2 regions of the Acinetobacter sp. WCHAc010034 genome follow, and region 2 is predicted to be linked to the other one. Evidence: predicted binding sites of a transcription regulator. Region 2 holds the regulator's gene; the other holds the start of a gene.
The links. Region 2 encodes PhoB, which activates phosphate uptake and scavenging genes when phosphate is short. Its sites were predicted from a motif close to TGTCATNAANCTGTCATAA; they were not measured.
Positions count from the first base shown of each region.

Region 1: the regulator PhoB is predicted to act here: its motif matches at 10,630-10,648, upstream of BEN74_RS07025 (inorganic phosphate transporter).

Region 1 covers NZ_CP032279.1:1,127,626-1,142,883, forward strand. The annotation lists gene BEN74_RS06980 (carbonic anhydrase) at 1-102, opposite strand, end outside; gene BEN74_RS06990 (alpha/beta fold hydrolase) at 508-1,548, shown strand; gene BEN74_RS06995 (hypothetical protein) at 1,588-2,589, shown strand; gene BEN74_RS07000 (TonB-dependent receptor domain-containing protein) at 2,720-4,780, opposite strand; gene nfuA (Fe-S biogenesis protein NfuA) at 4,949-5,587, opposite strand; gene BEN74_RS07010 (rhomboid family intramembrane serine protease) at 5,746-6,363, shown strand; gene BEN74_RS07015 (hypothetical protein) at 6,442-6,735, opposite strand; gene BEN74_RS19390 (hypothetical protein) at 6,960-7,127, shown strand; gene BEN74_RS07020 (hypothetical protein) at 7,312-8,862, shown strand; gene BEN74_RS07025 (inorganic phosphate transporter) at 8,960-10,582, opposite strand; gene metH (methionine synthase) at 11,048-14,737, shown strand; gene BEN74_RS07035 (DUF2971 domain-containing protein) at 14,938-15,258, shown strand, end outside.
Region 2 covers NZ_CP032279.1:2,082,989-2,098,246, forward strand. The annotation lists gene BEN74_RS11545 (hypothetical protein) at 1-172, shown strand, start outside; gene BEN74_RS11555 (LysE family translocator) at 496-1,089, shown strand; gene BEN74_RS11560 (DedA family protein) at 1,099-1,740, opposite strand; gene guaA (glutamine-hydrolyzing GMP synthase) at 2,026-3,594, shown strand; gene BEN74_RS11570 (IS110 family transposase) at 4,083-5,072, opposite strand; gene BEN74_RS11575 (DNA cytosine methyltransferase) at 5,597-6,592, opposite strand; gene BEN74_RS11580 (GGDEF domain-containing protein) at 6,778-8,130, opposite strand; gene BEN74_RS11585 (pirin family protein) at 8,455-9,402, shown strand; gene BEN74_RS11590 (OsmC family protein) at 9,445-9,843, shown strand; gene BEN74_RS11595 (glutathione S-transferase family protein) at 9,920-10,555, shown strand; gene phoR (phosphate regulon sensor histidine kinase PhoR) at 10,629-11,987, opposite strand; gene phoB (phosphate regulon transcriptional regulator PhoB) at 12,013-12,723, opposite strand; gene BEN74_RS11610 (TetR/AcrR family transcriptional regulator) at 12,950-13,645, opposite strand; gene BEN74_RS11615 (SDR family NAD(P)-dependent oxidoreductase) at 13,869-14,705, shown strand; gene BEN74_RS11620 (MATE family efflux transporter) at 14,968-15,258, opposite strand, start outside.

The sequences.
Region 1 (15,258 bases), 960 kb from region 2:
CCGCTGCTGATGCGTCAAAAGCGTAAGATGCTTGGTTTGACCATTAACAAAACGTTCGTTGCCTTTTTTTAAACGATCTAAAGCTTCTTCTGCTGTTAGCATGTTCTTCCATCCTTATTTGAAGTTTTCACATTTTAATGCGCCGTCTGGGGAATGTCACTTGCAAAACATTCGCTGGCAAGTTTTTCTCAGAGCGTTTTTTCCTGGCTTTTGTTTTCAAGCGGCGCGCCGCCGGGCTGCGCTTTGCGCCACGGCTGGCGCGCTCAGAACGGCGTAAAATGCCAATGCATAAATCTTTTTCTATGAAAATTGCCTCAGTTTTCAAGGCGCAGTTCACATTTCATGCAATCTGAACTAACTGGGTCAAAAAAGCTTAACGTGACAAGCCTGCCATTTGGACTACAATATCTTCCAAAGCGCCTGCCCTAAGCCAGATGTTCCCGCGCAGGCCATTGCTCAATAAACGCCATAACACATTCAAGCTGTATTTAGGGATCAAGCCAGTCAATGAAAGGATTGCATTCGACACTCAGCCGCGCGCTGAAACTGGGCTGCCTCAGCTGCCTGCTGCTCTTAGGCAAGCCCAGCTTTGCAGATGCGGACAGCGCGCTACCGCCCGCCGTGATTCCGCCGCAGATTCTGCTCAACCACCTGCTTCAGGAGCGCAAGGCGGCCGGGCTGACGGCTAAGACCGTGCAGGTCGGCAATGTGGCCTGGAGCTACAGCGAAGGCGGCTCCCGCGCCAACCCTTCCATTTTGCTGATTCACGGCCTTGCGGGAAGCCGCGACAACTGGAACCGCGTGGCGCACTACCTGACGCCGTATTACCACGTCATCATTCCGGACTTGCCGACCAATGGCGATACCCGGGTGCCGGCCAATTTCGATGTTTCCGTACCGAATGTCACCGAGCAGCTGCGCCAGTTCGCCGAAAAAATTGAGATTGAAGACCGGCTGAATATTGCCGGGCATTCGCTGGGCGGCTCGATTGCCACGGTTTACGCCGCGCAGTACCCTTTTGACACGCAAAGCCTGTTTCTGCTGAACAGCGCCGGCATTTACAGGCAGGCCACGACTACTTATTCCAAAAACCCCTATGCCTTAAAGCATCTGATTGTTTCCAAGCCGGGCGATTTAGACGAAGTGATGCATCAGCTGATGCAGCGCCCGCCGGCGATGCCTTTTAAGCTGAAGCAGGCGCAGGAAAAGCTGCTGATCGCGCAGTCAGATCAAACCAGCAAAATGATTGATCAGGTGGTGGCGATGAACCGGATTTATACTCCGGACAGCTTTGCCCGCCTGACCCAAGCGGTTGAAGCGCCTACCCTGATTCTCTGGGGCAGGCAGGACAAAATCATTAATGTTGAAGCCGCAAATGAGCTGAAATCCTTATTGAAACGCGCAGAGGCTCCTGTCATCCTTAACAATGTCGGCCATATGCCGATTTTAGAGGCTGAGCGGGAGGTCGCGGATCATTACCTGCCTTTCCTTGCAAAAAGCCAAAAGTTTAAAAACCCGCTTGCGGATAAACTTATCCCTTTAAACTGATCAGCTAAGTTTTAAATCAGCTTAGCTTTCAAGGACAGCATGCAGAAGAACCCGATGATAGAGCGCCTGATTGACGCTCAGCTTAATTTTTTAGACCGGAACTTTGCTCAGGCGGATACGCTTCAGAGCGAGTTTTTAAGCTTTTATCACTGGTTCAGAAAGCAGCCCCTGCAGCAGCTGTGGAGCTTTGAACAGATTAATGCGCTGATTCAGAAGCAGATTCTGCAAACTCCTGCCAGCAGTTTTCTGACCGGGCAAATTGCCGAGCATATTAAATTCTCGCTGATCCACCCGGCAAATGACAGCACGGCAATTGCCGATATTATTCCGGTTCTGACCGTGGATAAAATTGCGCAGTACGTGGCCAGCAAAAGCGGCCACCGCCAGCGCCTGATTAAGGCCGTGGTCAATAACCCGGCTTTTTCCGCCATGATCACCCAGCTGATTCAGCACGCCATTCAGGATTATGCGGATAATTCGGTGATTGCCAAAAGCGTGCCCGGCGTTTCGCGCTTTATGAAAATGGGCAAATCGGTGCTGGAAAATGTCACCGACACCAATCTGGACAGCGCAGTCAGCAGGTATCTGCAGAAGAATATCCTGAAGTTCAGCCAAATGAGCGAACACGTGCTGAATCAGCACTTTGATGACCATAAGCTGTATCATTTTCAGGCCAATCTCTGGCATAAAATCAAAAGCATGCCGGTTGCCGTGCTGAAAAATTACATTGAAGTGCAGGATTTGCCTGAAACCGTGGGCTTAGGCCATGAAATCTGGGATCACATCCGCCAATCAGATTATTTGAAGCAGCAGGTGCATGACGGCGTGTATGCCTGGTATATCCGCAATCAGGAGCGCCCTTTTGACCTGCTGCTGCGCGACCTGAATATTGATGAAGCTTTAATTCAGCAGGAACTGCAGGATTTGCTCAATCCGCTGATGCAGCAGCTGATCAGCTCGCAGTATTTGCGGGAACGCGCGCGCGCGCATTTGGAGCTGTTTTATTATTCGGAAGAGGCGCAGCGGATTTTAACGCAATAGGCTTGCGCAAAAGATTTGACCTTAGATTAGAATCAGATTTTCCGCCGGCTGTCAGGGCTTCAACAGAAACGCTGACAGCTGGCGGCGTAGACGCAGTCAGGGTGGAAAACGCGCTTCCGCCCTGATTCTTTTAGTATTTAAACGTTGCGCCAACGAAGACTTTCTGGCGCTCCACCATATACTCATTGCTGCCGTTGGACAGCTTCTTATCCAGCAGGTTAGTAAAGCCGCCGCGGACCGTCAGCTGATCATTTACAACATAATTGCTGGATAAATTCATAACGGTATGGCGTTTTTGCATGCTTGAATCCGCTGTATTTTTGGTCAAATACTGCTTGCCTAAATGCTGTGCAGACAATTCCACGCTTAATGGCTCAATCGGCTGCCAGCTTAATGCGGAATTCACTGTTAATTTTGGCGTTGCAATTAATGCCTCTCCTGTATCTTTATTTTCCGCTTTCAAGAAATACGTTGCATTATTGCTCCATTTCAAGCGCTCTGAAAGCGGAAAATCCGCCACCATTTCCACGCCGCGGGTTACTGCCTTTCCGGTATTTTCATTGCGGGTAAACCAGTTGCCGTAGTAGTAGCCTAAAGGCACATAGTCAATCCGGTTTTTGAAATCCGTATGGAAGAAGGTCACGCCTAAGTCTGCGCCAAAACCGGTATAATTTACCCCAATTTCATAGTTGACGCTTTCTTCCGGCGCCAGATTCGGATTGCCCGTCATATAGCAGCCGCCGCTTGTATATGTATGCGGATCGCCCTTTTCGTCATACCAGGTTTTCCCCTTCAGCCCAATGCAGCCCCTGCCGCCGGATCTTGTCGCTCCGCCGGGAGACGCTTCCTTGACTGTCGGCGCGCGGAAGCCTTTCGCCGCCCCGCCTTTAATCACCAGATCATCGCTAGGGCTATAAACTAAATAGCCGCGGGGGCTATGATGCGAGCCATAATTATCATCATGATCCAAGCGGTTGCCTAAAGTCAGGCTAAGGTTATCTAGAAGTGAAATATTGTCCTCAATAAATAACGCCCAAGTTTTATTGTCTACCTTAGGATTGCCGTAGTTTTGCCCATCCCAGCTTCCGCCAGGCAAAGTTCCAATAATGCGGGTATTGGTCAATTCCTGTTTTTTCCACTGGCCGCCAACTGTTAAGACCTGATCAAAGGCCGCCTTAAACGGCATGGTCAGGCTGCCTTCAACAATCATTTCATTTGACTTGGTCGCATAACTGCTGGCGCTTGAATCATAATCATTGTAGTAAGCATTCAGCTTGGACTTGCCAATTGCCCATTCGCCGTCATGTGATAAGCCGTAGCTATTATGTTCCAGTTCATTTGCTCCCCAGCTGGTTTCCTGTTCCGCGCCGGTCGCTGCATTAATGCTGGAGCCTTTTTTATTTTTCTGCAGGCTATGGCCAACTTCCAAACTGAAAGTCTGCTTATCTGTGGGCTGATAATGCAGCATTGCATTGTAGTTTTGATCCTGAGCGCCTGTCGTCCCTTTGCCCGCCTGGCGCTTCTTATCCGCTTCACGTTCAGTCATGCCTGCTGTCAGGCGCAGGCCCAGCGTGTCAGTTAAAGGGCCGGCCGCCATCACCCCGGTCTGCAAAGAAGAGCCCAAATTTGAAGACGCTGTAGGCTGAGTATAGTTCAGAGTGACATTGTCGCCCCACACACTTGGAATTTTTCTGGTAATAATATTAATGACGCCGCCCATTGCATCAGAACCATACAGTGAGGACATTGGGCCGCGGACAACTTCAATCCGCTCAATCATATCCGGCGTAATCCAGTTTAAATCCTGGCGGCCCAAGTCCGGACGGTAGTTGGTATCGCGGGAAGAGCCGATACGCTTTCCATCCACCAAAATAAGCGTGTAGTTGTCGGGCAAGCCGCGCAGCTTGATTTTTGAACCCTCGCCCGTTGGGCTGATTCCGCCTGTTACACCGGGAACTTTGCTGAGCAGCTCGCCCAGACTGCCTACGGGCTGTTTTTCAATCTCTTCACGCGTAATTACACTGATGCTTGCCGGCGCTTCTTTAGCATCTACAGCCTGACTGCTCGCAGTCACAACAATGGTTTCCAGTTTAGCTGCATGCTGCTGCGCATCATCTTTTGCCTGCGCCGCAGCGCTCATAACCGCTGCAACAGAAAGCGCCAAAGCAGATTGCAATAACTGTTTATTCATACCCACACCCAGTCAAATAATGGAGAAATAAAGTAAATTTATGCGCGGATTTTAACAAACGATAAACATATTGCAATTACTATTGATAATTATTCTCATTATTTTTACAGATAATGCATATAAAAATAGCCTCTATTGAGAGGCTATTTTCATTTCATTCAGGCCGGCTTACTTGAAATAAGCGCCTTCCGCCTGGCTGTGGTCAGTTTCGTCCACCACCTGCATCAGTTCAGGCACATGCTGCTTTAAAGTGGTTTCAACGCCCTGCTTTAAAGTCACATCAATGGCAGAACAGCCTTGACAGCCGCCGCCAAATTTAAGCACGGCGGTCAGGCCATGTTCAGCGTCATCAACCACTTTCACCAGTGCGCAGTTGCCACCATGCCCCGCCAAGCCCGGGTTGATTTCTGACTGCAGCACATAGGTAATGCGCTCTTCTACAGAGGCATCCGGGCCAACGCGCGGCACTTTCGAGTTCGGCGCGCGGAACGTCAGCTGGCCGCCAAAGCGGTCTTTATTGTAATCAATGACTGCATCCAGCAGATAAGGAATAGATGGCGCATCAACAAAGGCAGGAAAATCAGGATATTCCTGCTTGTAATCTGTAGGCACGACTTCTTCAGGCGCACTGTAAGCCATGCAGCATTCAGCGCGCGGTGTACCAGGATGTTCTACAAAAATACGTACACCAATGCCCGGCGTGTTTTGTTTTTCCAGCAAGTCTTTTAAGTACTCTTGCGCATTGGGTGTAATCAATAAATTTGGAATCTCTTCTGCAACTGCAGTGCTGGTATTCTCAGTCGACATAACAATATTTCCTCATGCTGAAGCCGCTATTTTAACTGAAGATGCGGTGCATTACGAAAAAATCAACCAAAATTGTCGGAATTATCCTGAAAGTTCCCGCTGACGCTTAAATTAATGGCATTATGGGCGACAAATACTGCTCATTTGAACGCCAATTTATGCTTGATTCAGCTTTGAACCACACCGTTATCCTCATCCTGATTACGGTCATTGTTTCCTTCATTGCCTTTCAAAACCAGAACATTATGAACCGCCTGATTTTCTGGCCTCCGGCAATGCAGCGCGGCCAGTTTGACCGCTTCATCACGCATGGCTTTGTGCATGCGGACGGCACGCACCTGCTGTTCAATATGATTACCCTGTTCTTTTTCGGCAGCATTATTGAAGCGTTTTACCGCCAGTATTTTTATGACCTGGGCTTTGTGCTGTTCTATCTGGGCGGCTTGATCGCTGCCATTATTCCCAGCTACCTGCAGCATAAAAATGATGCGCGCTGGGCCAGCTTAGGCGCTTCCGGCGCGGTTTCCGCGGTGCTGTTTGCCTATATCCTGTTTGAGCCGTGGAAGCTGATTTTTGTATTTTTCATTCCGGTTCCAGCCATTATTTTTGCGGTGCTGTATGTTGCCTACAGCATCTGGTCAGGCAAGCGCGGCAATTCCAATGTCAATCACAGCGCGCATCTGTGGGGCGCAGCTTACGGGGTGATCATGACCATTATTATTGAGCCGCGCCTGCTTCCGCATTTCTTCAATAAGCTGCTGCAGATGCCATTTTAAGCGCCATCTGACAGACAAAAACGCGCTAAAAAAAGATGCCGCCGGCATCTTTTTTATTGGCCAATACGCCGCGCTGCATCAGCCATCTATGCTTTCCATCAGCTGGCCATGCGAAAAATGCCAGTTTTTTTGATAAGCCGAAACAAATTTGGCAATGAAAATCGGCGCGCGGTCAATTGCAGAGCGCTCCTTAAAATGGCCATGCGCCTTAGCCCAGTCATAGCAGCTTTGATTCAGCGGATACTCCGTCAAAATTCCGCTTAAGTAATTCCGCTTGATCCATCCCTCGGCCTGCCGGTAGCTGGAAAAAACCGCGGAGGCGAAGCCTGATTTATGCGCATTGAAGATATATACCTGATTGGATCTGTTCATAAGTAAGCCTGCCCGTTCTTTTTGTTTTTCTTAGCCATTATAATAAGTGTGATGCAAATCACATTTCAATCCATTTTCAGCAGTTTATTTTGCAACAGTTCGTAAATGCAGTGCTTTATGGGGCAGTCTTTGCGCCGCAGCAGCAAATTTCACTGCGCCTTCCTACGCAAATTGCTTAAAATAAAAGCGCAGCCGCAAATATAAATATAAAGAGGGATACCGCAATGAAAAGAATCATCATGGCGCTCAGCATGCTGTGCTTCAGCGCCCTGTCCGCATGCGCCGTGCATACCCGGGAAGGCAGCATTACCGTTGACCCGGACTGGGGCCATTACCCGCATGATCATGGCGGCTTCTGCCCGCCTGGACAGGCCAAAAAGGGCCGCTGCTGAGCCTAATGCATGCGCAAGCCTTCAGATATGAAGGCTTTTCTTTGGATGCCGCCCAGACAGCTGCCTAGCTATTTTCTTCAGCAGTTCATGCAATTTTGTAAGTTATTGCCACTCCGGAAAACGATCTGGCATAGATAATGTATACATCTGTATATTAATAATTAGATCACGTGAGATATTTTGCATGTCCAGCTCCATAGACGGTCTTCAGTTTCCAAACCCAGCGCAAAAGCACAAGCCCAGCACCTCTAAAACCGGCCGGGAAATTATTGCGGAAGCCTTAGCCAGCGTTGACCACAGCGCTTCGCTGCAGGCCACTGCAGAAAAAAACTGGCGCAAGCAGTACCCGCGCTATTTTAAGGCGCTGGTTGAGCAAGGCATTCAGAACGCCGGCAAGCCGATTCAGATTGCCGAAGCCGGCCTGAATAAAGCGCACCATACCTTCGAGTTTTTCCGCAACGGCGAAAAGCATCTGCTGAAAAATGTCATGCAGCTGGACGCGCAGCCGCTGCATACCATCAAGCTGAAAGGCGAAAGTACTGAAGCGCCGGAATGGCATGTGCCCTATCATGGCCAGAAGCTGCGGGGCGACGCCTTGCTGGCGCAGATTCAGAAATGGCAGGATGCCGGCATTGTAGAGCCGAGCCATGCCGATGCCCTGAGGGAAGCGGCCGCCCATCCGGAATGGTTCGACCTGTCTGACCGCACCATGGTGTTATTCGGCGCGGCTTCTGAAGCCGGCCCGCTGACCTGGCTGTCCAAATGGAAGGCCAATATTGTTGCGGTAGATTTGCCGAACAGCCGCGTTTGGGGCCGGATTTTAGACACGGTCCGCAAAGGCAATGCCACGCTGTATGCGCCAAGCGCGGAAGCGCTTGCTGCAGATACGCCTGCGGCTGTATTGAAGGAAAAGTTAGGCGCCAACCTGCTGACGCAGATTCCGGAAATTGCGCAGTGGCTGCTGCAGAACCCTGATCAGCTGGATTTGGCCGCTATCGCCTATTTGGACGGCGAAAAGCATGTGCGTGTTTCCATGGCGATGGATGCGATTATGCAGCATGTCAGCGCGCACAAGGCCGGCACCAGCCTGATGTATATGTGCACCCCGACCGATGTCTATGCCGTGCCCGCAGAAGTGATTGAGGCCTCCACCGATAAGTTTGCGCAGCGCTCTAAAGCGCAGCAGCTGATCAGCACCGGCATTTCCGCCCTTTCGCGCCAAAATTTGTTCAGAAAAAACCTGCACGGCCTGATTGCTTCAGACAATGGCCAAAACTACGGCATTGCCGACTGCCTGGTGGTGGAGCAAGGCCCGAACTACGCTTTGGCCAAGCGCATTCAGCAGTGGCGCGCAACACTGGCGCGCCATCAGGGCCAGCGGGTCAGCATTAATATTGCGCCATCCACCACAACGCATTCCGTGACGAAAAACCCGCTGCTGAAAGCGGCCTTTAACGGCGCCAGCCTGTTTGATGTGGAAGCCTTCAAGCCGGAAACTACCAATGCGATTATGGCGGCGCTGTGGGTGCATGATTTGCGCAGTCCAAAGTCGGCGGCCAATCCGGAAGTGGAACTCGCGCATCCGCTGGAGCTGATGATGAAAGGCGCCAATCACGGCGGCTTATGGCGTGTCGCCTATTTAGCCCGCACAGCGCTGCCTTTCGCCGCGGTATATGGTTTCGCCGCGGAAAAGCTGCCGCTTGACAAAGTGCTGGGCAAGCTGAAAAAGCGGTAAACCCGCAAGATGATTTCAGCCTCAAGCTGTTCTCCAATCCATAAAAAAACGCTGCCAAGGCAGCGTTTTTTGATCTCTGTGCAATCTAGGCAAATGCTTAGAAGACTTTCAGCAGCAGCCAGTACAGTGCGCCTGACAGGCAGATGGTTGCCGGCAAAGTGAACACCCATGCCGACAGAATGGTGCGCACCATTTGCGCATTCAGGCCGGATTTGTTCGCCACCATGGTGCCCGCAACCGCGCTGTTCAGGACATGCGTGGTGGATACCGGCATGCCGAGGCCATCAGCCGCTGCAATTGTTGACATCGCCACCAGCTCAGCCGACATGCCTTGGCCATAAGTCATGTGGTTTTTGCCAATGCGCTCGCCCACAGTCACCACAATGCGCTTCCAGCCGACCATCGTGCCTAAGCCCAATGCCAAAGCAACCGCAACTTTCACCCATGTTGGAATGTACTGCAGGAATGAATCCAGATTGCTGCGGTACGCCTTCACAGTTTTCTTCTGCTCAGCCGTCATCGCCGGCAGCTGATCCGCTTTATCCAGGCGCTTGAATGCCGTCGTGCTGAGGTACATGTCGTTGCGGATCACCGAAACTTGCGCTTCAGGAATTTCATCCACGCCGCCGTATTGCGCAACGCGCTCGCCCAAATGGCCCGTCAGGCTTGCCAAAGCGGGAACAACTTCAGCATTCACTTCTTTGGTCTGAATGTATTTGGTCAGGACTTCACGGGCTTGTTCATCGGCAATCTGCGCATGCTGCGGATAAACCGCCGCTGCAGTTTGCACGGACAGCTGCTCGAAAGACTGAATATGCTTGTCATCTAAGTTTTTATTCAATGAATAAGCCAGCGGCACACAGCCGATCAGAATCAGCATGATCAGGCCCATGCCTTTCTGGCCGTCATTTGAACCGTGCGCAAAGCTTACGCCTGTGCAGGTGAAAATCAGAATAGCGCGGATCAGCGGCGGCGGCGGCTTGTTGCCTTCCGGCGGCTGGAACAGTTCCAGCTGCTTTCTGAAGACTTTTTTCACCAGCAGGAACAGCAGCGCAGCGAATGCAAAGCCGATCAGCGGCGAGAACAGCAGCGCTTTGCCGACTTTCAGCACCTGCTCCATATCAATGCCGCTGGCGCCGCTGCCTGCGTTCAGCAGGTAGTTCATAATGCCGACGCCAAGGATCGAGCCAATCAGCGTATGCGAGCTTGAAGCTGGAATCCCCAAAAACCACGTGCCCAAGTTCCATAAAATGGCAGCGATCAGCATGGCGAAAACCATGGCAAAGCCTGCGCCGGAACCGACATTCATGATCAGTTCCACCGGCAGCAGGGCGATAATGCCGTAGGCAACCGCGCCGCTGGCGACCATTACGCCCAGGAAGTTGCAGAAGCCTGCCCACATCACCGCAACCGGCGCAGACAGCGCATTGGTGTAAATCACCGTAGCGACCGCATTGGCGGTATCATGGAAGCCGTTGACGAACTCAAAGCCGAGCGCAATGAACAAAGCTGTGCCCAGCAGAATCATGGAATACAGGCTTAACGCGGGAACATGCGCCAAATCAGCAGTTAATTGAAATCCAATATAAATAAGCGTTGAAATAATAACGGTTAAAAACACCGGCATAAAAAATTTCGGTGTAGGCACATGAACATTCGTCGACTTCTTAGCGGCAGTCGATGGTTGTGCTGAATCTACGGGAGTTTGATTAGAATTCATGCAAGCAGGAATGGAGGATTTAAGAATCCCCATATTGTTCAATTAAATTGTGACAATTATATGACAAAGCGCTGTCATATAAAGCAGTTTTTCATACTTTATTGCATTTAATTCTTGCCGGCGCGCCCGCGCCATCCTTCAACTTAAATTATAAAAATCAAATATTTGTTTTCAAATATTGCGCACTTAAAAGGATAAACCTGAAATATTTCAAGGCTTAAATATTTTTGAAATATTTCATGGCGGATTATTACAAAAGATTGCCCGAGCACCATAATGACGCATTAATGCTGCAGCTTCATTAAGCAGACCGCCGCTTTGGCTGGCTATTCTGCGCAGGGCGCTACGGCTAAATATTCAGCAAAGCTGGTTCAGCGCAGCCCATAACTGGCGAGTATCCGTAAAAAGCGCCTGAATTCTGTTAATATATCGCCGATTTTATATTCCATCGGATTGGGGTTATTTATGTCCACGCTTGCCACGCTGAGAGCGCTTCTCGCCAAACGCATCCTGATTATTGACGGTGCGATGGGAACCATGATTCAGCGCCATAAATTAGAAGAAGCCGACTACCGCGGCGAGCGTTTTGCAGACTGGGCCTCTGACCTCAAAGGCAATAATGACCTGCTGGTACTGACCCAACCGCAGATTATTCAGGGCATTCACGAAGCCTATCTGGATGCAGGCGCAGACATCATTGAAACCAACAGCTTCAACGGCACCCGCGTTTCCATGTCAGATTACCATATGGAAGATCTGGTGCATGAAATCAACTTCGAAGCCGCCCGCCTGGCCAAAGCCGCCTGCGAAAAATACTCCACGCCGGACAAGCCGCGCTTTGTCGCGGGCGTGCTGGGGCCGACATCGCGCACCTGCTCCATTTCACCGAATGTCAACGACCCGGCTTTCCGCAACATTACCTTTGATGAACTGAAAGAAAACTACATTGAAGCCGCGCACGCGCTGATTGAAGGCGGTGCAGACATTCTGCTGATCGAAACCGTATTTGATACGCTGAACTGCAAAGCGGCCATTTTTGCGGTGAAGGAAGTCTTCCAGCAGATTGGCCGCGAACTGCCGCTGATGATTTCCGGCACCATTACCGATGCTTCAGGCCGCACCCTGACTGGCCAGACCGCCGAAGCCTTCTGGAACTCGGTGCGCCACGGCGACCTGCTGTCCATCGGCTTCAACTGCGCGCTGGGCGCAGACGCCATGCGCCCGCACATCAAAACCGTGTCTGACGTTGCCGACACTTTTGTCTCCGCGCATCCGAACGCAGGCCTGCCGAACGCTTTCGGAGGCTATGATGAAACCCCTGAAGAAACGGCGGCATTTATTAAAGAATTTGCGGAAAGCGGCCTGATCAACATCACAGGCGGCTGCTGCGGTACAACCCCTGATCATATCCGCGCCATTTACAATGCTGTAAAAGACATCAAGCCACGCCAAGTGCCTGAAACCAAACCTGCTTGCCGTTTAAGCGGTTTAGAGCCGTTCAACATTACCGATGATTCTCTGTTTGTGAACGTTGGTGAACGCACTAACGTGACGGGTTCGAAAAAATTCCTGCGCCTGATCCGTGAAGAAAACTTTGCCGAAGCGCTGGATGTTGCCTTGCAGCAAGTGGTTGCCGGCGCGCAGATCATCGATATCAACATGGATGAAGGCATGCTGGATTCGCAGAATGCGATGGTGCATTTCCTGAATCTGGTGGCGTCTGAGCCTGAAATTTCCAAAGTGCCGGTCATGATTGACTCATCGAAATGGGAAATCATTGAGGCCGGCCTGAAATGCGTGCAGGGCAAGCCGGTGGTGAACTCCATTTCGCTGAAAGAAGGCTATAACGAGTTTGTCGAAAAAGCCCGCCTGTGCCGCCAGTACGGCGCGGCCATTATTGTCATGGCCTTTGATGAAACCGGCCAGGCCGATACAGCTGCCCGCAAGCGCGAAATCTGCAAGCGCTCTTATGATGTTTTAGTCAATGATGTAGGCTTCCCTGCTGAAGACATCATTTTTGACCCGAACGTATTTGCCGTGGCAACCGGCATTGAAGAGCACAACAACTATGCGGTGGACTTCATTGAAGCGACCGGCTGGATCAAGCAGAACCTGCCGCATGCAATGATTTCCGGCGGCGTGTCCAACGTGTCGTTCTCGTTCCGCGGCAACGAGCCGGTGCGTGAAGCAATTCACTCAGTGTTCCTTTATCATGCCATCAAGCAAGGCATGACCATGGGCATTGTCAATGCCGGCCAGATGGCGATTTACGATGACATTCCTAAAGCGCTGAAAGACGCGGTTGAAGACGTTGTCCTGAACCTGAATCAGGGCGAAAGCGGCCAGGAAGCCACTGAAAAGCTGCTTGAAGTGGCTGAACAGTACCGCGGCCAAAGCGCTGCGCAAAAGCAGGTTGAAAACCTTGAATGGCGCAATGACACGGTTGAAAAGCGCCTTGAATACGCCTTAGTCAAAGGCATCACCGCATTTATTGATGAAGATACCGAAGAAGCGCGCCTGCAGGCCAAGCGCCCGCTGGACGTGATTGAAGGCCCGCTGATGGACGGCATGAACGTGGTCGGCGACCTGTTCGGTTCAGGCAAAATGTTCCTGCCGCAGGTGGTGAAATCCGCCCGCGTAATGAAGCAGGCGGTGGCTTGGCTGAACCCGTACATTGAAGCGGAAAAATCCGGCAGCCAGTCCAAAGGCAAAGTGCTGATGGCTACCGTGAAAGGCGACGTGCATGATATCGGCAAAAACATTGTCGGCGTGGTGCTGGGCTGCAACGGCTATGACATTGTGGACTTGGGCGTGATGGTGCCTGCGGAAAAAATCCTGCAGACCGCAATTGATGAAAAAGTCGATATTATCGGCCTGTCCGGCCTGATTACGCCGTCGCTGGATGAAATGGTGTTTGTCGCCAAGGAAATGCAGCGCAAGGGCTTTAACATTCCGCTATTGATTGGCGGCGCAACCACATCCAAAGCGCATACCGCCGTTAAAATTGACCCGCAATATTCAAATGATGCGGTGATTTACGTGGCCGATGCTTCGCGCGCGGTGGGTGTGGCAACGACATTGCTGTCCAAAGAAATGAAGCCGAAGTTTGTTGAAGAAACGCGTGCTGAATATGAAAAAGTGCGTGAGCGTATTGCCAATAAGCAGCCGAAAGCAGCCAAGCTGACTTATGCTGAATCTGTTGAAAATGGCCTGAAAATTGACTTTGCAGCCCATAAGCCTGCCAAGCCAAACTTTATCGGCACGCAGACCATCACCAATTATCCGCTTGAAACGTTGGTGGAATATTTTGACTGGACACCATTCTTTATTTCATGGAGTTTGGCGGGTAAATTCCCAGCAATCTTAACAGATGAAGTGGTCGGTGAAGCGGCAACTGACTTGTACAATCAAGCGCAAGAGATGCTGAAAGACATCATTGAGAATAAACGCTTCGATGCACGTGCAGTGTTTGGCATCTACCCGGCCAACCGTTCTGCTGCAGATTCTGTAGAAGTGTACGATGAAAATGGCGCTGCGGTGACTCACACCTTCCATCATATCCGTCAGCAGTCTGACAAAGTCACCGGCAAGCCGAACCTGTCGCTGGCGGACTTTGTGGCGAAGAAAGATCAGGCGCAGGATTATTTGGGCGGCTTTACCGTGTCAATTTTTGGCGCGGAAGAAATGGCCAATGAGTACAAGGCCAAAGGGGATGATTATTCTGCAATTTTGGCGCAATCTTTAGGTGACCGTTTTGCCGAAGCTTTTGCGGAGCATTTGCATGAACGCATCCGCAAGGAGTTCTGGGGCTATCAGGCCGATGAGCAGCTGTCTAATGAAGAGCTGATTAAAGAAAAGTATGTCGGCATCCGCCCTGCGCCGGGCTACCCTGCCTGCCCTGAACACTCTGAGAAAGCCTCTTTGTTTAACTGGCTGGGTTCGACCGATAAGATTGGCACCTACCTGACCAGCAGCTTTGCGATGTGGCCGCCGTCATCTGTCAGCGGTTTTTACTATGCCAACCCGCAAAGTGAATACTTTAATGTGGGCAAAATCTCCGGCGACCAGCTGGAAGATTATGCGCAGCGTAAAGGCTGGACGCTGGATGAGGCGAAGCGCTGGTTAGCGCCGAATTTGGATGATTCGGTTTCTTGATTTGTTAATCTTAGAATCCCCCTAAATCCCCCTTTTGCAAAGGGGGACTTTATCATGTGATTAAATGAATTACGTGACAGCTCCTCCCTTTTTTAAAGGGAGGTTGGGAGGGATTAATATAAGCAAAAATGATTACAATTGAATTTCAGAAAAATAACAATATAGACTTATAATTTTAATAAACCCAGAAGAGTTTACATATGTTTGTATATAAATATCGTGGCGGTGCATTTGAAAGAGATTTAAAGTCCTTAAAAAATAATGAGTTTTGGGCATCAAATACAAAGCAACTCAACGACCCTTGCGAAGGACTAATAACTAGCAATAGTTATCAACAACAAATTAACATTCTCAAGAATGTTTTTTATCAACACAAAAACAATATAGCTTTAATTGAGCAAAGCCTTACAAATATTATAGATATGAAAGATACCAAGCTTGGTATTTTCTCATTAAGTAAGTGTTATAATGATGAACTTCTTTGGGCACATTATGCTGATAGTCATAAAGGTTTTTGTATA
Region 2 (15,258 bases):
GGGCAGCCGCGGCGGCTGGGGCATCGGCCCGACCGTTTCAGTCAACATGGGCCAGTCATCCAATACCAAAAAGACTGAATTGGCGCGCCTGATGGGCGAGCAGGAGGCGCTGGTTCAGGCAGCCCAATTCAAAGGCTGTCCGGCGATTGCGCGCGCCAAAGCGCAGCCTTAGCGGAATCAGCCGATGGCGCTGCCCGGTTTTGCGGAAGCGGGCAGCGCGCAGAAAAAATGTAATAAAATTTGTCTTTGCCCCTGCGGCCATTAAAAAGCGGATTCTTCATTCTGAGCTGAAGGCTGTTTTTAATGCAAATCAATGAAAATAAAAAAATTAAATTGGCGCATCCGGCATTGCTGCAGTGCGCCTGCCGGGCTGCGGCCGGGCGCGCCTTTGGGCTGGACAGCGTTGCGCAATGCGGTTTTCGGCCTGCGATAGACTTGTTTTTATAAATTATTTTCAGATATGGTGTGGCCACTTTTGGGTAATTTCAGGTGCTTATGATTGAGAGTTGGCTTTTTGTCTTGGCGATGATTGCTGCCCTGCTGACGCCGGGGCCGACCAATGCATTGCTTGCAAGCTCCGCGCATCAGCAGGGCACCGCAAAAACCAGCCTGTTTATTCCCGCTGAATTTTTCGGCTATTTTTACGCCATTAATTTATGGGCGCTGCTGATTCATCTGACTGCGCCGGTGTGGCCGAACCTGATCCATATCCTGCATTTCTGCAGCATGATGTATGTTTTCTGGCTGGCTTTTCATTTGTGGAAGGCTGCCGATTTGCAGAAGCACAATCAGAAATACACCGGCATCCGCCCGCGCCAGCTGTTTTTCTCCACCTTAAAGAACCCTAAAGCGCTGCTTTTCGCTGCCGGCATCCTGCCGCTGGAAACATGGAACAATCCGGCCAGCTTCCTGGCGGTGTTCGCCGCGTTCAGCCTGGTGCTCCTGCCTTCGGCAGTCTTCTGGATGTGCTTCGGCCGCGCGATCCTGTCCGGCAGCGTCAGGCAAATAAAAGCCGACCTCTTGTACAAAGGGTCGGCCATGATGCTGGTGCTGTGCATGTTTCCGGTGATTATCCGCTTTTTTTCATAGGCGGATGGCTCAGGCGGCCGGACCGGCCTTTTTCATTTTCTGGCGGATAAAGCCGATGATGCCCGGCAGAATGCTAATGATGATAATGCCGAAAATTAAATGGGTGAAGTTGTCCTTGACGATCGGCATATTGCCGAAAAGGTAGCCCAGCAGGATGAATGAGCCTGTCCAGCACAGCGCGCCCACGACATTGTAGGTCAGGAAGAATTTGTAATTCATGCTGCCGGCGCCGGCGACAAAAGGCGCAAAGGTGCGGGCAAAGGGAATGAAGCGGGCAAAAATAATGGTTTTGCCGCCATGCTTGGCGAAGAACTGCTGCGTCGCGATTAAATGCCGCTTATTGATAAAGCGCGACTCAATTTCAAACACGCGCGGGCCAATATATTTGCCGATATGGTAATTCAGCGTATCGCCCAGCACCGCCGCGATAAACAGCAAAATGAACAGCGCCCAAGGATCCATTGCTCCGGTCGATGCGGCCAGCGCGCCGGCTGCAAACAGCAGGCTGTCGCCCGGCAGAAACGGCATCACGACCAGGCCGGTTTCAACAAAAATAATCAGGAACAGAATGGCGTAAATCCATACCCCGTAATTGGCGATGAATTCCAGCAAATGGTCATCCACATGCAGTATAAAATCAATAAGTTCCATGAGCAGAAAGCAGGCAAAAATGTAGTGAAATCCTAGCAGTCCAGTGCCGGAAAGTCAGTATTAAAACGTAATTAATTTCCCGGCCCCCTGTTTTGCTTGCAGGAAGATAAGCCTTGGCGCATCCGCGCCCTTGCTGAGCCGGTGCAGCCTCAGGCTTCTGCCGCAAAGCCGGCCGGGGAAGGCGGAAAACCTATGCTGCAAAGCCCTGTCCGAATAATGTGCGCATTGCGCGGAAAAATGCTAGAATAGCGCGCTTATTCCGTTTGCCTCACATAGTTGTTTGTCATGACTACCAATACTCAAATTACTGAAGATCGTATCCTGATTCTGGATTTTGGCTCTCAATATAGCCAGCTTATTGCGCGCCGCGTGCGTGAAGCCGGCGTATATTCTGAAATGTATGCCTACGACATGTCTGAAGAAGACATCCGCGCATTTAATCCAAACGGTATCATTCTTTCAGGCGGCCCTGAAAGCGTGCACGAAGAAGGCAGCCCACGCGCGCCGCAAGTTGTATTTGAACTGGGTGTTCCGGTGCTGGGCATCTGCTATGGCCTGCAAACGATGTCTGAACAGCTGGGCGGCAAAGTCGAGCCGGGCACAGTGCATGAATTCGGCTATGCGGAAGTCAACATTCAAGTCCGCGACAAACTGATTGGCGACCTTGAAGATTCTGCAGATAAATTAAAAGTATGGATGAGCCACGGCGACAAAGTGACTCAAATTCCGGAAGGCTTCCAGATTACCGCCAGCACGCCAAGCTGCCCAGTGGCCATGGTGTCTGACGAAACCCGCCGCTTCTACGGCATTCAGTTCCATCCGGAAGTGACACACACTGCCAAAGGCGCAGAGCTGCTGTCTAACTTCGTGCATGGCGTCTGCGGCTGCCGCAGCCTGTGGAACTCAGAAAACATTATTGACCTGCGCGTTGAGCAGCTGCGCGGTCAGATTGGCGGCCAGAAAGTGCTACTGGGCCTTTCAGGCGGCGTCGATTCATCTGTCGTGGCGGCGCTGCTGCACCGCGCGATTGGCGATCAGCTGACTTGCGTATTTGTAGACAACGGCCTGCTGCGCCTGAACGAAGGCGAGCAGGTGATGGACATGTTTGCGAAAAACATGGGCATCCGCGTGATCCGCGCAGATGCTGAAGAGCGTTTTCTGACTGCGCTGGCGGGCGAAGCCGATCCTGAGAAAAAGCGTAAAATCATCGGCCGTGAATTCATTGAAGTTTTTGCTGAAGAAGCGCGCAAGCTGGATGGCGTGAACTTCCTTGCGCAAGGCACCATTTACCCGGACGTGATTGAATCCGCAGCCACTAAAAATGGCAAAGCGCATGTGATTAAATCGCACCATAACGTGGGCGGTTTGCCGGATGATTTAGCCTTTGAGCTGGTTGAGCCGATCCGCGACCTGTTTAAAGACGAAGTCCGCCGCTTAGGCACGGCTTTGGGCCTGCCGCATGAAATGCTTTACCGCCACCCATTCCCAGGCCCAGGCCTTGGCGTGCGCATTCTGGGTGAAGTGAAAAAAGAGTATGCGGACATTCTGCGTATTGCCGATGACATTTTCATGCAGGAGCTGCGCGCAAGCGGCTGGTATGACAAAACTGCGCAGGCATTTGCGGTGTTCCAGCCGGTGAAGTCTGTGGGCGTGGTCGGTGATGGCCGCCGCTATGCATGGGTGATTGCGCTGCGCGCGGTTGAAACAGTGGACTTTATGACCGCCCGTTTCGCACATCTTCCTTATGATCTGGTGGATAAAATCTCTACCCGTATCATGAACGAAATTAAAGATGTGTCACGCGTAACTTATGACGTGTCTTCTAAGCCGCCGGCAACAATTGAATGGGAGTAAAACTGGGATTTCATGAAGCAGCGCTTCATGCCAGTTTTACGCCAAGAGCTATGCTCGCGGCAGGGTGGGCTTTCGGACACTAAATTACGGCAAGGGCTGTGCCCGCGCCAGCTGGCTGGGATTTCATGAAGCAGCGCTTCATGCCAGTTTTACGCCATGAGCAAAATTGAAAGCATTGCTTTCAATTTTGCGCAAGATGCCCGCTACAGTAAAGAAAATTCTTAGAAAAAGAGCGCCTAGGCGCTCTTTTTTATTGTCCTTGTCCGCTTCTGAAATGAGCGAGCGCCTATAGCTGAGTTCTAAAGTCTGTATTAAGCTTAATGGCCTATAAGGTATGATTGCACTGGCTTTTAGTCGCGTTCACTATTTCGGCAATTAACGATGATGCTTGTACTGCCTCATTTTTGCTTTAAAAGTTTCAATGGCTTTGCGCAGGCAAGATCTTACTTTGGAAAGACCCAAAGATACCGTCTCAGAGGTCAAGAGGATTATTGAGAATTGGCGCAATAATTCTCCTGATAAGGCCGCTGGTGCTTGAGTACGCCATAACACAGATGAATCAGCTTCCTCATTGCAGCGCCAACCGCCATCATCTTGGTTTTGCCATTGGCCAGCAGCCTGTCATTCATCCCCTTTATGTGGGGATTATGCCGGGTTGCGACAATGGCCGCCATATATAAGCCGGCGCGTATCTTGGAAGAGCCGGCTTTGGATAAGCGGCTCCTGCCGTGAATGGAGCTGCCCGACTGCCTTTGAATGGGCACCAGGCCGGCAAAGGCGGCCGCCTGGCTCGCCCTTTCAAAAGCATGGCTGCGCAAGAAGCTGAGCATTAATAAACTGGTCCGGTCTGCAATGGCCGGAATGCTGCTGAGCAGCGCCTTGTCATTTTTTAAATCAGGATGCTGATCAATGTGGTCATCAATCTGCCGGTCGAGATCCTGAATATGCCTGCTTAACTGCTTAATATTCTTATGGATCGACTGAAGTACCGGTTCTATCGTGAAGGTAGACTCCGCTTTTTCCAAACGGTTTTCTTCACGCTGCAGATCTTCACCAAGCACAGCCCTTCGATCCAGCAAAGCATTCAGCAGTTGAATATGTCCAGGCAGAGGCTGCCAAAAATGCAGATCCGCAGTCATCGCAAACCGGGCCAGAACTTCACTGTCAGCCTTGTCTGTCTTATTCAGCCTGGACATGCTCTGAGCAAAATACCGGGCTCTGGCGGGATTCGCCACACAGACTTGAAAGCCTGCATCAAATAAATATCCAGCTAGGCGTTCATGATAGACAGAAGTGGCTTCCATTAAGGCAATGGCCTGCGCAGGGCCTGCAGCATGATGATTCAGCCAGGCCTGAAGCTGTTCAAAGCCTTTGGGCGTATTCGGAAAGGTTTTGGTTTTCTTTTTGCCTGCAGAATCTTCTAAAATCAGACAGCAGTCAATTTTAGCTTTTGCAATATCAATACCGAGATAAAACATAATCTTACCTGCCTTATTTATTCAATTATTTTTTTTCAGCATAACCGCCGTCTTTTCTTGCGAATCCAGCATCGAGGTGCTTAGTTACCGTCCAGAGTTGTGCAGGCAGTCAGGGCAAACAGCAGGTTTTATCTTTGGGCCAAACTTTAAGTTTTAGTAAACAACCAAACTCTGCTGTTTGCGTATAGTGAGAGCTAATCACTATGTGAATTAAGATACAAGTAAACAAAAGTCTTTTGTTGCCCATACACGGCGTCCTGAGCCAGTTTTAAGCACTGCTTTTAAACGCAGCGCAAGGATGGGCAACGTGCGGCATCCATGCCGCACTCGCGTATCCGAAGTTTATTTTACTTAAAGGCCTAGGAAGCTGAAGGGATTTTCGCGGAGTCGCTTAAGAAAACTTAGCTATAGCGAATTAAAAACATGCTAAGCCCAATTAGACCTTGAAAACAAGCCGGCTTTGACCATTAAGGCAGACATTGAATTAAGCGCCCGCAGGAAGCCCCCTTTCACTTCTTAAAACTTCAAAACAGTTTCAAAATCTGTTCGCCAATGCGCTGAATGAGCGGCATGGTGACAGAATTGCCCGCCTGCATGTATAAAGCGCAGTTCCCCATTTTTTTGGGAAAACGCATTTCATGCACCGGGTAGCCCTGAAAGGCGAAGCATTCTTTCGGCGTCAGCTTGCGGATGCCGTAATCATCCAAAATCAAAGGCACATTGTGGCCGCCTGAGCCCATATTCGCGGTTAAGGTTGGGCAGACACTGCTTTTATTTTCACGAACATACACGCGGCGCCATTGATAGACCGTATCTTTGGAAGTCACGCCTTCCACCATTTTGGCATAATAGCGGTGGCCCGGCGCATAATAATACTTCGGGTCGACCCGGCCTTTTTCCAGAATATCCTGAATGCCGCGGGTCAAGGGAATCTCTTCAGGAAACTCAAAATTCCGATAATTCGGCACTTGCTTGGGGTCAAGCGCGACAATGAAAATCCGTTCGCGGTTCTGCGGCACATTGGCGTGGGTCATGCTGTTCAGCACTTTATAGCTCACGGTATAGCCCAGCTCTTCCAGCGTGTTGCAGATCACCTGAAAAGTGTTGCCTTCATCATGCGAGATTAAATTTTTAACATTTTCCAAAAAAACCGCTTTGGGGCGGTGCTTCCTTGCAATCTCCGCCACATCAAAAAACAGCGTGCCGCGGGTTTCCTGAAAGCCCTTGCGGTGGCCGGCAATTGAAAAAGCCTGGCAGGGGAAGCCACCGCAGAGGATATCGAATTTTTCCGGAATTTTGGCTTTGGTTTCATCCTGGGTGATGTCGCCGTCCGGATGCTCGCCGTAGTTCAGCGCATAAGTCCGCTGCGCATGCTTATTCCATTCGCTGGAAAACGCGCAGCGCCCGTGCAAATTCTGCAATGCCATGCGGAAGCCGCCGACACCCGCAAACAAATCAATAAATGTGAATTTATGGTCTTGAGGCTGCGGAAACGGTGTCGAGAGCAGGTCAGGTTGCATTAAAAGCCCTTCAATGGCGGTAAAATTCGATAGGGCTTCATTTTAATTCAATTGGCTAAAATAGAAAGGGCGCAGCCGGGCTATTTGCGCTGCTCAGTGCCGGGCTGAGGCCGGAGAATCGGCAGCGGATTTCAGCCGGATGAGCATTAAAAAAGCCGCCGGCGCGCCTGCATGCGCTGCGGGACTTATAAAATTGACCATGAGCGCTGGGCTGCTTTTTTGCGCTGCGCCTGCGGCTTGGCGGAGGCCGGCAGCTTGCCGCTTTTCACCGGCGCCAGCTTGGGCTGAGCGCTCATGGACGGATGATAGCGCACCACGCAGTTGCGCCCGTTTTCCTTGGCCTGATACAGGGCGATATCCGCCTGCTTGACCAGCTCATCCAGCTGCTGCTTATGCGATTTCAGCTCTGAAATGCCGATGGAAACGGTAAAGCTTAAAGGCTGATCCGGCTTCAGCTGCAGGCATTCCTGCTGAATGCGCTGGCGGATGCGCTCGGCAATGACGATGGCGTCCTGAATATGGGTTTCCGCAAGCAGGGCGATGAATTCTTCGCCGCCAAAGCGCGCGAGCACATCCTTTTGGCGCATTTCCTTGCGGGCGGTGGCCGCAATCGCCTGCAGCACGCGGTCTCCAGTATCATGGCCATAGGTGTCATTGATTTTTTTGAAATAATCGACATCCAGCATCAACAGGCAGGTGCTGGCCGGCGTGGGCCATTCCTGAATCCTGCGCTCCGCCATATGCACAAACTGGCGCCGGTTGTAGAGCTGGGTCAGCTCGTCGGTATGCGCCTGATTTTTAAAGCTGCGCAGGTTCCAGTCGTCCAGCAGGCTGCGCAGGAAATTCCTGCGGGCGTTCAGCGCGTTGCTCCAGCTGATGTACAGGCTGAACAGCGCAATCGGGCTGAAGGTCAGCAGGAACAGCAGGGTTTCCTGCAGGCTGAGCTGCTGCAGCAGCGCGCCGCTTAATGCAAGCAGGCTCATCGCGGCCGTGCTGTACAGGGCCGGCTTGAAGCGCACCTGTATGCACAGGTTGGCGGTCAGGATGAAAATCACCGAGGCGTAAATATAGGAGCTGGCCCACGGGCTGTGCGACCACAGCAGCAGCAGCATCCACAGCGCCATGCTGAGGGCGGTGCTGACCGGCAGGAGCATATCCAGCAGCAGGATGTCTTTCTTGAATTTGAACAGGTAAAAGCAGGCCAGCAGCGAGGCCGCCGCGCAGCTGAGGCGGAGCAGGGCCGACTGCAGGTAGACATCGGGCAGGATAATGCAGTCGGCAAAGAAATAGAGCAGGAAAACCAGCTGGGCAATGAAATTGATGCGGCGCAGGAAAAAGCGCTGCTGCGCATACTGGAAATTCAGAAAAGCCTGCTGAAAATCCGCAGGAATGCGGGCTTTCCGGTCAGCCAGCGCCTGTTCAATCCGGCTGCGGTTCTGCAGGCTGCATTCTGAGGCCTTCAGCAGATGCTGCCGCGGCGCGCGCTGTTCCTGAACTTCCGGATTGGCTTCGTTGCCAATCTGTAGGTCTGCAGTCATGTTATCTTCCTTGTTAACAGAAGAACTGGCGAATAAACAGTATGAACAGCCTGAGCAAAAAATAAACTCACCAAATTTGGGTATTTTCAGCTGAATTTATAACAAAATGTGTAAAGCCGCCGGCGGCGCTGAATCCAATGCATCATGCGGGCCAGCATAAGGCTTGGCGGCGGAAAACAAAAAGCATATTGTTCTATTTATACAATTCAGCGTATTAAGGGAAGCATGGGCTTCAGCGCCGCCAGCCGCTAAGATGGCGGCATGATTGAGCAAAAGACCGCATCCAGCGCAACACAACCAATGAGCCAGATTCAGGATAGAACCATGAGCAATAACAATTATACCGAGCTGTCCGATTCGGACGATTGTGAAAAATACATCAATCAGTTTATTCAGGAATTTCCGCTGCGCAGCGCAGAGATTGGGCAGGGCACCGTAATTAAGCGCGCTTTGCCCAGCCGGCATAAGCGCATGATTGGCGCATGGTGCTTTTTGGACCATGCCGGCCCGGCGGTTTTCCCGCAGGGGGATGGGCTGGATGTCGGCCCGCATCCGCATATTGGCCTGCAGACCTTTACCTGGATGATTGAAGGCACCATGATGCATACCGACAGCCTGGGCAGCCGGCAGCTGATCCGGCCCCGGCAGGTCAATCTGATGACTGCAGGTTACGGCATTGCGCATGCTGAAGTGGCGCCGGAAACCGAAACTCATCTGCATGCGGCCCAGCTGTGGATTGCGCTGCCGGATGACAAAATCAATATTGCGCCGCGCTTTGAGCATTATCCTGAACTGCCTGTGGTCAGCCGGGACGGGGTAGATTTCACCGTGCTGGTCGGCGAGTTTTTATCGGCCAAGTCCCCTGTTGCGGTGCATTCAGCACTGCTGGGCGTCGACCTGCAGGCGGCGCAAAGCACCCGCACCCGCCTGAGCCTGAATCCGAAATTTGAATACGGCTTTATGGCTTTGGAGGGCACGGCGTCAATTAACGGCCATGAACTGACTGAAGACAATATGGTGGTGCTGGAGCCGGGGCTGGATCATGCCGAAATTGAAATCCATGCGGGCAGCCGCGTACTGCTGCTGGGCGGCGAGCCGTTTGAGTCGCCGATCCTGCTGTGGTGGAATTTTGTCGGCCGCACGCAGGAAGAGCTGCGCATTGCGCGGGAGCAGTGGATTAACCATGATCCGCGCTTTGGCGAGGTTGCCGGCTATGAGGGGCCGCGCCTGGAAGCGCCGGCCTTTCCGGATAAAATGCGCGCATCCAGATAATTCAAATCAGGCAATACGCTGAAATTAAAATAAGGAAAAAATATGGGATTGATTGCATCGGCCAAAGTGCAGAGCCTGCCTGCGCCGTGGGCGGGAGAGGTCAGCAGCGGCGGGCACCGGCTGCTGACTGACAAGCCTGAGTCTTTCGGCGGCGGCGATACGGGGCCGGCGCCCTATGATTTTATCTGCGCCGGGCTGATTTCCTGCACTATGATTACCCTGCGCATGTACGCGCAGCATAAGGGCATGGAGCTGGGGGAATTCAGCGTGGAGGCGGATTTCCATGCCGGCAGGGAAGGCCCGGAATGGATTGAGCGCCGCCTGTATTTCAGCCATCCGCTGAGCGCGGAACTGCAGCTGAAAGTGCTGGAGATCTGCAGCAAGACGCCGGTGACCAAAACCCTGCTGCGCAGCCTGGAAATCCATACCACTCTGGCTTAAGCAGCTGCAGGCATTTCCCCGAGGGGAAATGCTTTTTCTTTTTTAAGTTCAATAAGCTGTGCAAGGATAAAAATAAATGCTGATACTGCATCATCTGGAGCAGTCGCGCTCTTTCCGCATTTTATGGGCGCTGGAAGAGCTGGGGCTGGATTACCGCATCCAGTTTTACAGGCGCCTGCCGAATTTTTCCGGCCCGCCTGAGCTGAAAGCGGCGCATCCGCTGGGTAAGGCGCCTGTGCTGACCGACGGCGGGCAGGGCATTGCCGAATCTGCGGTGATTCTGCAGCATCTGCAGGAAAGCTATGACGACGCCGGGCTGTTCAAGCCGGCTGATGCTTCCGCGCGCCAGCAGTACCGCTACTGGATGCACTATGCCGAAGCTTCGCTGATGCCGCTGCTGGTCATGCAGCTGGTGATGAATAATGCGCCGCAGCATGCGCCGTGGCTGATCAGGCCGGTTGCGCGGAAAATCAGCGCAGGGGTGAAAGCCGGCTTTGTGCAGCCGCGCCTGAAAGACCATATTGAATTTTTAGAAGGTTATTTAGCTGAGCATGACTATTTTGCCGGGCAGTTCAGCTTTGCCGATATTCAGATGAGCTTTCCATTGCAGGCGCTGCAGCTGCGGTCGCCGGGAAAATATCCGCATATTCAGGCGTTTTTGCAGCGTATCAGCAGCCGTCCGGCCTTTCAGCAGGCGCTGCGCAAGGAATAGGCGCTGGAGCGCTGAGGCAGCTGCCGTAAAAAAGCCCGCGTCTGGCGCAGGCTTTTCTATGCGCCGGGCGCAATCAGCTGACCTGATACAGGCGCTCTTTCGGAAACACCACTTTAAAAATCGAGCCGCGGTTTTCCTTGGACTCAATTTCCAGATGCGCCTGATGCTGCATCAGCACATGCTTGACAATGGCCAGGCCCAAGCCCGTGCCGCCGGTTTGCCGGCTGCGCGCGCTGTCGACGCGGTAAAAGCGTTCGGTCAGGCGCGGCAGATGCTTGGGATCAATGCCGATGCCGGTATCTTCCACGGTAAAATAGCCATGCTCGGCGTCATCATGCCAGCCGATGGTGACGGTGCCGCCTTTGGGCGTGTATTTGATGGCGTTGGTGACAAGATTGCTGAAGGCGCTGGCCAGCTCGGTGTCGGAGCCGATTAAATCGCAGTGGCTGTCAATTTCCAGATTCAGCTCATGGCCGTAATCGACATTATAGGCGTGCGCGTCGTCATACAGCTGATGCATCAGGCCCGGCATGTCAATAATCTGATTTTTGGCGATTTTCTTTTCATTTTCCAGGCGCGACAGCAGCAGCAGGTCATTCACCAGCGCATTCATGCGCCGGGTCTGCGACTGCATCTGGTCAAAGGCGCGCTTCCAGCGTGGGTTCAAGTCTTCCTGATCGGTAAAGGTTTCAATATAGCCGCTGAGCACGGTTAAAGGCGTGCGCAGCTCATGCGAAATATTGTCGACGAAGTCTTTGCGCATCTGCTCCAGATTGTGCATGCGGGTGACGTCATAGGCCACCAGCAGGCGGCTTTCGCCGCCGAAGCGGGTCATTTTGACCTGCACATAATGCTCATCAAAGCCGGTGGACTTCATTTTCAGGCCATCCGGCGCCTGATCGATATTGTTGAAATATTCGATAAAGCTCGGCTGGCGCAGAATGCTCAGAATGCTGCGCCCGTGGTCAGTAGGCTGAATGCCCAGCAGCTTTTCGGCCGCCGGATTCCACCATTCAATCTGATGCATTTCATCAATCAGCACCACCGCTTCAGCCAGCGCGACCAGCGACGACTGCGCGCGGTCAATCAGCCCGACCATTTCCGCCTGCACAATGCGCTCCTGGCGCTGCGCGCGGTAGACATTGAACAGCAGCGCGCCCCAAATGCCGTCCAGATTCGGCGGCACGTCATAGGGGCGGTTGGAAATCCAGTCATTGACCAGATACAGCGAGCGCAGCTGCTGCGCAAAGAAGATGGCGGAGGCTGCCGAAATGCAGACCCAGAAATAGCCAACCCCGAGGCCAATGAAGCCGCCGATAATCAGCAGAAACGCCAGCAGGCGCAAGTCCTGCTTGGCGAAGGCCCATAAGCTGCTGTAGCGGAATTTTCTGTGCCCGCGCGCAAGCTCGGGGACGGGGTAGGGTTCGTACATAAAATGCTGTTAACCTGAAAAAGTTCTAACCTAAAGCGACATCCGCGCGGGTAGAAAAACGGTAGCCGGTGCCGCGCACAGTCTGCACATAGCGGTCGGCGCCGTACGGCTCCAGCACTTTGCGCAGGCGGCGGATGTGCACGTCAATGGTGCGGTCTTCAATATAGACGTTTCCGCCCCAAACCTGATCCAGCAGCTGCGCGCGCGTATAGGCGCGTTCAGGATGGGTCATGAAAAACGCCAGCAGGCGGTATTCGGTCGGCCCCATTTCCAGAATGCAGTTGCCGTGGCTGACGCGCTGGCTGACCGGATCCAGAATCAGGCCGTTGGCGTCAATGGTTTTTTCCCCGCCCAGCGCATTGGAGCGGCGCAGCACGGCTTTGATGCGCGAGACCAGTTCGCGGGTGGAGAACGGCTTGGTCATGTAGTCATCCGCGCCGGCGTCCAGGCCCTGCACCTTATGGTCTTCTTCGCCGCGGGCGGTCAGCATAATGACCGGAATCTCGGACAGGTTCTCATCGCGCTTCAGGCGACGGCACAAGTCCACGCCGCTGACGCCGCCGGGCATCATCCAGTCCAGCAGGACAAGGGCAGGGCGCTGATCCACAATCATCTGGTGGGCCTGTTTGGCGTCTTCCGCCTGCTGGCACTGAAAGCCGGCCATATCTAAGGAAGTATGGATCATTTCCCGGATCGGGAGTTCATCGTCGACAATTAAAATGTAGTCATCTTTCACAGCGCAATACCCTATTTCATGTAAACGGTGAACCGTTTTTTATTTATGACAGGCTTATTACAAAGATTAATTATGACAGTATCATTGCAAAAAGGCGCGGCCAGCCGGTTTTCGAAAGAATTTGTGACAATTTTATCCGCCTGAAATCCGCTTCAGGGCAGTTTACGGTAAATTTAAGCGACTGTATTGCAAAGGGCAGCAAATTTTTTCAGCAAAAACGCAGCCTTTATTTGCTTTTCGCCACCTGCCCGTTTTTGGCAAAGGTCTGAAGCAAAGATAAGAAAACAATGCTGCAGGAAGATAACACTTCCTGCATCGGCTGCCGGTAGCCGCTCATCACCCAGCGGATGGCGATTTGGGTGACATAGCCGTTCAGGCCGGTCGCCACCAGCGAAATTTCGCGTTCGGAGCGGTCGATATGCGGCATCATCAGCATGACAAAGGCGTGAATCATGCGGTCAAAGCGCTGCACGGTTTCATGAATGGTGGCCTGATTATGCAGCTCCTGCACCAGCATGGCGTCTATATAGATAATCCGGGCCATGCGCGGATTGTCCTGCAGGGTGCTGAGCAGCGCGCTGAGGCCGGCTTCAATCATTTTTTCCGGATCGGCTGAGGCCTGCATGATCGCCTGCATCACATTGCGCTGCAGCTCATCAATCAGCTGGATGAAAATGGCTTGAAACAGCTGCTCGCTTTTTTTAAAGGATTCGTAAAAATAGCGCTCGGTCAGCTTGGCTTCAGTGCAGATGTCCTTGACCGTGACTGAGAAAAAGCCGTGCGTGCCGTAGGCCTCAATGCCGGCTTCAATCAGCTTTTCGCGGCGCAGCTGCCTGCGCTCAGTCAGCGACAGGCCTTTGAACTGGCGCTCCCTGCCGCTTTTGCTGTGCTCCGCTTCCGCCGTATTGCGCTGTTCTGTCATAAAAAATCAAGCCAAGCTGAAAAAAATTCCCTGACCCTATAGTAGCAGCAAAAGGGCGCAGCGCCTACGCTGCTGCTGCGCAAAATGCGCGGCCTGCCCAGTCCTGAGATGATATTGACAATGCATATTGTCAAAACTATATTGGATGCACAGGCTGCGCAAAATGCAGCCGGAAGGCCGCCGCAGCATCCAGCTCAGGGCCGGTTTAAGCAAAGGAACAAGAATGAAGAATTTCAACAATAAAGTGGCTGCGATTACCGGCGCCGGTTCGGGCATTGGCCAGCAGCTGGCGGTGCTGCTGGCGCAGCAGGGCTGCCATCTGTCATTAAGTGATGTCAATGAGCAGGGCCTGGCGCAAACCGCTGAGCTGCTGAATGGCAGCGGCGTGCGCGTGACCACGCATAAAGTCAATGTGGCCAGCCTGGACGAAATGCGCGCCTGGGCGCAGGATACGGTGCAGCAGCACGGTTCGGTGAACATGATTTTCAACAATGCCGGCGTGGCTTTGGGTTCAACGGTGGAAGGGGCGGCCTATGAAGAGCTGGAGTGGATTGTCAGCATCAACTTCTGGGGCGTGGTCTACGGCACCAAAGAGTTCCTGCCTTTAATCAAGCAGACCGGCGACGGCTGCATCATCAATATTTCCAGCCTGTTCGGCCTGACCGCGCAGCCGACGCAGTCGGCCTATAATGCCACCAAGTTTGCGGTGCGCGGCTTTACCGAATCGCTGCGCCAGGAACTGGATATGGAAAACAGCGGCGTGAGCGCGCTGTGCGTGCATCCTGGCGGCATCCGCACCAACATCGCCAATGCGGCCCGCATGAACGACAGCCTGCGCGCGCTGGGCATGAACCCTGAAAAATCCGCGAAAACCTTCAATAAGCTGCTGCGCTGCCCGCCGGAAGAAGCGGCCCGCCAGATTCTGCAGGCGGTGCAGAAAGACAAGCGCCGCCTGCTGATCGGCAATGACGCGAAAACTCTGGATTTGATTCAGCGCATCTTGCCTACCGGCTACCAGAAAGTGACGGCGCTGGCGGCCAGATTCAGCAAAGGCAGATAAGCGCGGCATGGCGCTGTTCAGCCCGCAGCCTGCGTAATGCCAGTCAGTTAATCACTTTTAATCCTCCCCAACCCTCCTTTTTCAAAGGAGGGAGCGTTTCGAAATTCAATACCGTATTGAATTCCTTACACAGCAATGCTGTTCATCCCCTCTTTTGCCTTGCGCCATATGTGGCTCAGGGTTAGGGGAGATTTATCAATCAGTCATAATGAAATTACGCTTAACTGATCAGCATTAGCAGCCTACAGCTGCGCTGTCCGCCTTAAATCAGCGCCTTGATGGCTTTTTTCTTCCAGAAAAACTGATAGTACAACCCTTGCGCAATGCACAGGCAGACAAAAGCCAAAGCATAGGCATGCCAAATGCCCTGCAGGCCCCACCATGCGCTGAACAGGTAGGCGCAAGGCACTTCAACCAGCAGAATGGCGGTAATATTGATCATCATCGGCACGCTGACTGTGCCGCTGGCGCGCATGATGGAAGCGAAAATAGCGCTGGCGCCGAAAAACAAAATAGACCACAGCACAATAAACAGCAGCTGCTGGCCCAGCGC